Regions from separate parts of the Desulfocurvibacter africanus subsp. africanus DSM 2603 genome, predicted to be linked through region 2. Evidence: predicted binding sites of a transcription regulator. Region 2 holds the regulator's gene; the other holds the start of a gene.
The links. The regulator HrcA, encoded in region 2, represses chaperone genes, less so after heat shock. The targets are predictions, from matches to a motif close to TGTTAGCACTCNNNNNNNNNGAGTGCTAACA.
Positions count from the first base shown of each region.

Region 1: the regulator HrcA is predicted to act here: its motif matches at 2,560-2,590, upstream of groES (co-chaperone GroES).

Region 1 is NZ_AULZ01000013.1:134,015-137,891, reverse strand. It holds gene H585_RS0110515 (SLC13 family permease) at 1-171, opposite strand, end outside; gene groL (chaperonin GroEL) at 533-2,182, opposite strand; gene groES (co-chaperone GroES) at 2,228-2,515, opposite strand; gene H585_RS0110500 (4Fe-4S ferredoxin) at 2,995-3,864, opposite strand.
Region 2 is NZ_AULZ01000002.1:156,057-159,933, forward strand. It holds gene dnaK (molecular chaperone DnaK) at 1-333, opposite strand, end outside; gene grpE (nucleotide exchange factor GrpE) at 439-987, opposite strand; gene hrcA (heat-inducible transcriptional repressor HrcA) at 1,006-2,046, opposite strand; gene rfbD (dTDP-4-dehydrorhamnose reductase) at 2,157-3,038, opposite strand; gene rfbB (dTDP-glucose 4,6-dehydratase) at 3,035-3,877, opposite strand, start outside.

The DNA.
Region 1 (3,877 bases), on a different contig from region 2:
CATGCCGTTGGCCGATAGCCCCTCTGGCCTGGGGAACACCCACAGGATGAGGAAGAACAAGGCCCAGGCGGCGATGAAGCCCCCGAGCACGCGCGTGGGGTTCTTGCCGGTCTCGCGGATGTTATCGATGATGTACCCCAAGACGCCCCCGCCGCCGCTGGAGGTTGCCATACGCCCTCCGCTTTCTACTGACTCTGCGACGATTCGATCGCTACTCATGACTGACTCCTCGTGCAATTAGACCTATGTTCCTCATGCCTCTATCCTCGTGGCCGGAGTGTAGCCGCGGAATTTGCGTGGCGACGGCCCTCTCGACCTTTCCAGGCGTGGAAGACTGATGTTCGCGGCGAGGCCATAAGCGGTGGTTCACCTGCGGACGGAATGCCTATTCCACATTGTGAGGGAAGGAACTATCGGCGGGGCGATATAATGGAGCTCTTTGGTAGATAATTGGGCAGGGCTTTGAAAAGCGAAAGGCCGGCCCCTTGCGGGACCGGCCTTTCTAATGATGAGCCGATGGTTGGCTGGTAGCCTAGTACATGCCGCCCATGCCGCCCATGCCGCCCATGCCGCCGGGCATGGCGGGGGCGCCCTTGTCTTCCTTGGGCTTCTCGGCGATGGCGCACTCGGTGGTCAGCAGCAGGCCGGCCACGGAGGCGGCGTTCTGCAGGGCGATGCGCGTGACCTTCTTGGGGTCGATGACGCCGGCCTTGATGAGGTCTTCGTACTCGCCGGTGGCGGCGTTGAAGCCGTAGCCGTCCTTGCCGCCCTCACGGACCTTCTCCACCACGATGGAGCCTTCCATGCCGGCGTTGTTGGAGATCTGGCGCAGAGGCTCCTCGATGGCGCGACGAACCAGGGCCACACCGGCGGACTCGTCGTCGTCCACGGTCTTCACGTTCGCCAGGACCTTGGCGCAACGCACCAGGGCCACACCGCCGCCAGGCACGATGCCCTCTTCGACGGCAGCGCGGGTGGCGTTCAGGGCGTCCTCGACGCGGGCCTTCTTCTCCTTCATCTCCACTTCCGTGGCAGCGCCCACGTTGATGACGGCCACGCCGCCCACGATCTTGGCCAGACGCTCCTGGAGCTTCTCGCGATCGTAGTCGGAGGTGGTCTCATCGATCTCGCGGCGGATCTGGGCCACGCGGGCCTTGATGTCCTCGGCCTTGCCGGCGCCGTCGACGATGGTGGTGTTCTCCTTGTCAATCGAGACGCGCTTGGCGCTGCCCAGCTGATTGATGGAGATGCTCTCCAGCTTCACGCCCAGGTCCTCGGAGACCACGGTGCCGCCGGTGAGGATGGCGATATCCTGCAGCATGGCCTTGCGGCGCTCGCCGAAACCGGGAGCCTTGACGGCCACGGTGTTCAGGGTGCCGCGCAGCTTGTTGACCACCAGGGTGGCCAGGGCCTCGCCCTCGATGTCCTCGGCGATGATGACCAGCGGCTTTCCGGCGCGGGCCACCTGCTCGAGCACGGGCAGCAGGTCCTTCATGTTGGAAATCTTCTTCTCATTGATGAGAATGAGCGGCTCGGCCATCTCGCAGACCATCTTCTCGGGGTCGTTGACGAAGTAAGGCGAGAGGTAGCCGCGGTCGAACTGCATGCCTTCGACCACGTCGAGGGTCGTCTCCAGGCCCTTGGCCTCCTCGACGGTGATGACACCTTCCTTGCCAACCTTGCCCATGGCGTCGGCGATGATGTTGCCGATGGTGGGATCGTTGTTGGCAGAGATGGTGCCGACCTGGGCGATTTCTTTCTGGTCGCGGGTGGGCTTGGTCATCTTGGCCAGCTCCGCGACAATGGCCTCGACGGCCTTGTCCACGCCACGCTTGATGGCCATGGGATTGCGGCCGGCGGCCACGAGCTTGACACCCTCGGTGAACACGGACTGGGCCAGGATGGTCGCCGTGGTGGTGCCGTCGCCGGCTACGTCGGAAGTCTTGGAGGCGACTTCCTTGACCATCTGGGCGCCCATGTTCTCGAACTTGTCCTCAAGCTCGATTTCCTTGGCCACGGTCACGCCGTCCTTGGTGATGGTCGGAGCGCCGAAGCTCTTCTCGATGACCACGTTGCGGCCCTTGGGTCCGAGGGTCACCTTGACGGCATTGGCCAGCTTGTCCACTCCACGCTTCATCTTCTCGCGGGCACGAGCATCAAAAAGTATTTCTTTGGCAGCCATTCTATAATCTCCTTGTCGAATTCAGTTCGTTACTCAAAGCAGTCGCTACTCGATGATGGCCAGGATGTCGTCCTCGCGCATAACGAGGAACTCATCGCCGTCAACCTTGATCTCGGTACCGGCGTACTTGTTGAAGAGCACTTTGTTGCCCTTTTCAACGTTCATTTTGATCTTCTCGCCCTTGTCGCTGGTCTTCCCGGGACCCACGGCGATAACCTCACCCTTGATGGGCTTCTCCTTGGCGGAGTCGGGGATGATGATGCCGCCCTTGGTCACTTCTTCGGACTCAAGGCGCTTGACCAGAACACGGTCGTGCAGGGGTTTGAGCTTCATGTGTCGATACCTCCGAGTACTTCTAGATGACTTTTCTGGTGGACTGTTAGCACTCTCTCGAGAGGAGTGCTAATCCGAAGCGGGTTTAACCCCTTCGGATTTTTTTAGCAAGTCCTCAACACGATTCGAGTGGGAACAATAAGACTACTTGCCAAGTTGTCAACGCGAGGTGCTAAAAAATTTGTTTAAAAAAATAGGTGGGCTGAACGAGACTTTAAAGCCGCAGAGTCGTTTGGCTGAGTCGTTTGTATGTTGGCGGCCACAAGCACACGAGGGAAGCGTGCGACGCGTGGCGGTGCGTTAAGCACTCGATCACGGCGCCCTGTCGAGAGGCGCATGAAAAAAGCCTGCGGCTTAATACCATCCTCCGGCTCACCATCGGCAAAGCCGGTCCCGCGAGAGGCCAGCCTTTCTGTGAAACTTAGAGCAACTCGCATTTGAGGTGTATGCCTCAGAGAAACGCCGCCTTTCTCAAAGGATTATGTCGGCCTCCGACGCAATGCGGCTTTGGGGATACCCGCCTCGCAGGGCACGCTGGCCTGACACAGGCCGCAGCTGCTCACACGCTCGCCGAGCTGTTCGCGTTCGACAAAGAGTTCAGTGGTCCCTCGGATGTATGCGTGGCAAGCGACCTTATCATGCCCGGCTTCGCTGATGGCTCCGGCAGGACAACGCCGTATGCACACCCCGCACTTGCCCGTGGCCGCATGCAGGCACCACTCGTTGTGCCGCGTGTAAGGCCTGATTGTGGCCGGGATGTCGATGCGCGCGACCACGCTGCCCACGCGCACGGCCTTGCCCCGGGGCGTTATGAGGCCATCCGACAGGCCGAAGGTGCCAAGGCCGGCCACGTGAGCCGCGTGCCGTTCGGACCAGCGCGAGGCGAAGCCGTATTTCGGAGACTCCATGCGCGACCACTCGGGCAGAAGCGACGGTGCGCAGGCCGGATGATGCCTGCTGATCAGTTCCCGAACGACCTCGGCGCGCAAGCGCTCGTTGATCCGTTCGCCATGCAGGCGCACCTTGCTCCAGCGCAGGCTTGGCATGCCGCTGGACTTGCGGTGGTCCGCGCGGGTAGCCGCCGTCTGGGGCAGAATCCAGGATATGACCGTCAGGTCGCTTGGTTCGGCCGGATCATGGGGAAAGGCCAGGGCATAAGCCTCGGCCGGCGTCCACAAAAACGGGCCGATGTCCTGCTTGAGAAAATCCCATAGGGGATCGTCGCCGCGGGCAAAACCCACCAGGGGCTCGGCAAAGGCCGGTTCGCCCTCATCGGAAAGGTCCGGCGAGATGCGGTTGAAGGCCGGATCGGCCAGCCGCTCGATAATGAAAGCTTCTATCCAATGCATGGCGTGCTCCCAC
Region 2 (3,877 bases):
CGGGCTGTACTTCTTGCCCGCGACCTCAACGGTCGCATCGCCGCCGCTGCCGGAGACGACCTTGTAGGAGCTGTGCTTGACCCACTCCTTGACCTGGGGCGCATCAAACTTGCGGCCCATGAGGCGCTTGACTGCGTATATTGTCTTCTCGGGGTTGGTCACGGACTGGCGCTTGGCGATCTCGCCCACCAGCCGCTCCTTGTCCGTGAAGGCCACGACCGAGGGAGTCGTGCGGCCGCCCTCGGGGTTGGTGATGCACTTGGCTTCCTTGCCCTCCATTACGTATACGCAGGAGTTTGTCGTTCCGAGGTCGATTCCGATTATCTTACCCATGCTATTCTCCTCGTTCACTGGGAATTTCGCTTGCTTACGCGCTCATGCGATCGCTTTATGTACTAACCACGATCGAAAGGCTGTAAAGGGTTGCAGGCGATTTTTTCAGCAGGGCTTGCTGATGAGCACCTTGGCGGGGCGCAGCAGGCGGCCTTTAAGCTTGTAGCCTTTCTGCAGGAGTTGGCAGACATGGTTCTCGGGGAAGTCTTTACTCGGCTCCGCGCCCACGGCCTCGTGCCATTCGGGATTGAACTCCTCGCCCGCGCCGCCCGTGGCCTCCAGGCCGTGGCCTGCCAGGATGTCCAGGAATACCTTGCGCGTCATCTCCACGCCCTGGACGAAACCCTTGCAGGCTTCGCTCTTCTCGGCGTAGGCCAAGGCCATATCCAGGTTGTCCAGCACGGGCAGGAGGTCCGCGAGCACGCCTTCCACGGCGAATTTCTGGAACTCTTCCTTTTCGCGCATCAGGCGGCGCTTGACGTTCTCCGTCTCGGCCAAAGCGCGCAACTTGTCATCCTTCACGCGGGCCAGCTCTTCATCAAGTTCCTTTACACGCGCCTCCAAGTCGGACGGGGCGGCTGCTTCGGCCTGGCCGACAGCGGTCGCGTCGGCGGCGGTATCGGGAGTCTGTGCGTTCTTGGCTTTTTCACTCATGTTCGCGCTCCGTGTGTGCTACGGCTGGTCCAGCCGTTTTTGCAGGATGTCGGTGAGAATGCGGGCCATGTAATCAACCATTGGCACGACTTTGGCGTAATCCATGCGCAACGGACCCATGACGCTGATGACGCCGAGGCTCCGCCCCTGGATCGTGTAGGGCGAAGAGACAAGGCCCATATCCGTGCCTGACTGCAGGGGCGTTTCCTTGCCCAGGGTCACGCACAGGCAGTTCGACTCCATGACCCGGTCGAGTATATCCAGAAGCTTGGAGCGATCGTCAAGGACATCGAACATCTCGCGCATGGCCCGCAGGTCGGCGAAATCTGGCTGGCGCAGGATGTAGGCCGTGCCATCCACGTACAGCTCCTGCGGCCCATCCTTGTCGAATGCCTCCTCAACCAGGCTGAGCGCCCGGCCGCAAAGGTCCGAGAGACGCTCGCGCGCGCCGCGCAACTCGCGCAGGATGTGCGCGCGCACCTCGGCCACGGTCCGGTTGCTGAACAGCTCATTGAGGTAGTTGGCATATTTGGTCAGATCGTCGGCCGTGACGATCTCTTCCAGGGCGATGAGCTTCTGCTGGATGATGCCGCCTTCGAGCACGAGCACCACGAGCACGAGGCCGGTCCTGACCAGCACGAATTCGATCTGCTTCCAGCGCACGGAACCGTAGCGCGGGGCCAGGATCATGCTTACCTGATGCGATTGGTCCGAAAGAATGCGCCCGGCTTGGCGCAGGATGTCCTTGATCTCCAGGCCCGCTTCGGAGAGCACGCGCGCGATGCGCTCCTGAACTTCCTTGCTGGGCTCGGGCCTGGGCAGCATGGTGTCGATATAGACACGGAAGGCCTCGCTCGTGGGCACCCGTCCCGCCGAGGTGTGCGGCTGCTCCAGAAGGCCCTTCTCCGTCAGGTCGGCCATGACGTTGCGCATGCTGGCAGGGGAGAGGTCAAGATGCGAGCGCTTGGCCACGGCCCTGGAGGCAACCGGCGCGGCCGAGGCGATATAGGCCTCGATGATCGTGGCCAGGATTTCGCGTTCCCTGTCGGTCAATTGCATGGCTCAGTCCTGTTTTGGCAAACTTCCGTCACGAGTGCCAATGCGGGTAACAACGCCATGTCGGGCTGTCAAGGCAACGCTCAGGAGATCAAGCTATTCCAGTAGGTTGGCTAAGCGTGCAGCTCCGTGGGGTAGTGCAGATCATCGAAAACGTATTCGCGCAGACACTGCACCCAGGGCCTGGGCTTGAGTCCCGTGATGCCGGTGAACCTGGAGATGTCCAGCACCGAGTAGGCTGGCCGCTTGGCCTTGGTGGGATACTGATCCGTGGTGATGGGCGTCACGCGGCATTGCAACCCGGCGGCATTCACGGCCTCGGAGGCCAGTTCGCACCAACTGGCCTGTCCGGCGTTGGCCAAGTGATGTACGCCCGAGCCCCCGGCCTGCATCAGGGCCAAGGAGTTGCGGGCCAAGTCGGGCGTGTAGGAGGGCGAGCCCACCTGATCGTGGACCACGCCCAGCGTATCGCGGCTTCTGGCCAACTCCAGGATCTTCTGCACGAAATTGTTTTTGCCCGGCCCGAAGAGCCAGGACGTGCGGATGATGAGCAGGCTTGGCACATCCTGATTCAGCAAGGCCCTTTCTCCGGCTAGTTTGCTCTTGCCGTAGACGCTCAAGGGATTGGTGGGCGCATCGGGAGCATAGGGAGTATCGGCCCGGCCGTCGAAGACGAAATCCGTGGAGTAGTGCACGAGGCGGATGCCGCGAGGTCGGGCCAGCCTGCCGAGCAGTTGCGGGAGCTTCTCATTGAGGCGGTAGGCCTCCTGGGGCTCGTCCTCGGCCTTGTCCACCTGCGTGTAAGCCACGGTGTTGAAAAGCGCGCTGCATTCCTCGCGGTCGAGGACGCCGGCCAAGGCTTGGGAATCGAAAATGTTCACATCGGCTCGGCCCAAGGGGACCACGGCCCAGCCGGCGGCCTCCAGGGCTCTCACCAGACTCCGGCCCAGCAGCCCAGTCCGACCTCCCAATACGACAGCCTTGTTGGCGTTCATGCCCGTTCTCCATACCAGTTGGCCATGAACTCCCGATAGGAGCCGTCCTGAACCTGCGTCAGCCACTGGGCGTTGTTTTCGTACCAGCGAACGGTGCGCGCCAGCCCTTCCTCGAAATCCAGGCTGGGAGCGAAGCCCAACTCGCGGGCAGCCAGAGAGAAATCCATGGCGTAACGCTTGTCATGGCCGGGGCGGTCCTTGACATAGCGGATGAGATCCTCGCCTTTGCCTAGTATGTTCAGCATGGCCTTGACTACATCGATGTTGGCCCGCTCGGCGGCTCCGCCGAAATTGTAGACCGCGCCCGGCCGCCCTTTGCGCAGGGCCAGGTCCACGCCGCGGCAATGATCGCCCACGTAGATCCAGTCACGCACGTTGCGGCCGTCTCCGTACACAGGCAGAGGCTCGTCCCTGGAAGCCTTCAGGTACATGAGCGGGATGAGCTTCTCCGGGAACTGGTAGGGCCCGTAGTTGTTGGAGCAGCGCGTGACCACGACCGGATAGCCGTAGGTGTGGAAGTAAGCCCGGCAAAGCAGGTCCGCGGAGGCCTTGGATGCGGAGTAAGGGCTGTTGGGCGCAAGCGGCGTCTCCTCGCTGAAGGCCGGGTCGTTGGGCTCCAGGGAGCCGTAGACCTCGTCCGTGGAGACGTGCACGAAACGCTCGATGCCGGCCTTGCGCGCGCATTCCAGCAGGTTGTGCGCGCCCATGATGTTCGTGTTCAGGAAAGGCGCGGAGTCGTGGATGGAGCGATCCACGTGGGTCTCGGCCGCGAAGTTGACTACTGCCTCTATTCGTTTCTCGTCGAACACGCGCTGGATCAACTCGGCGTCGCCGATATC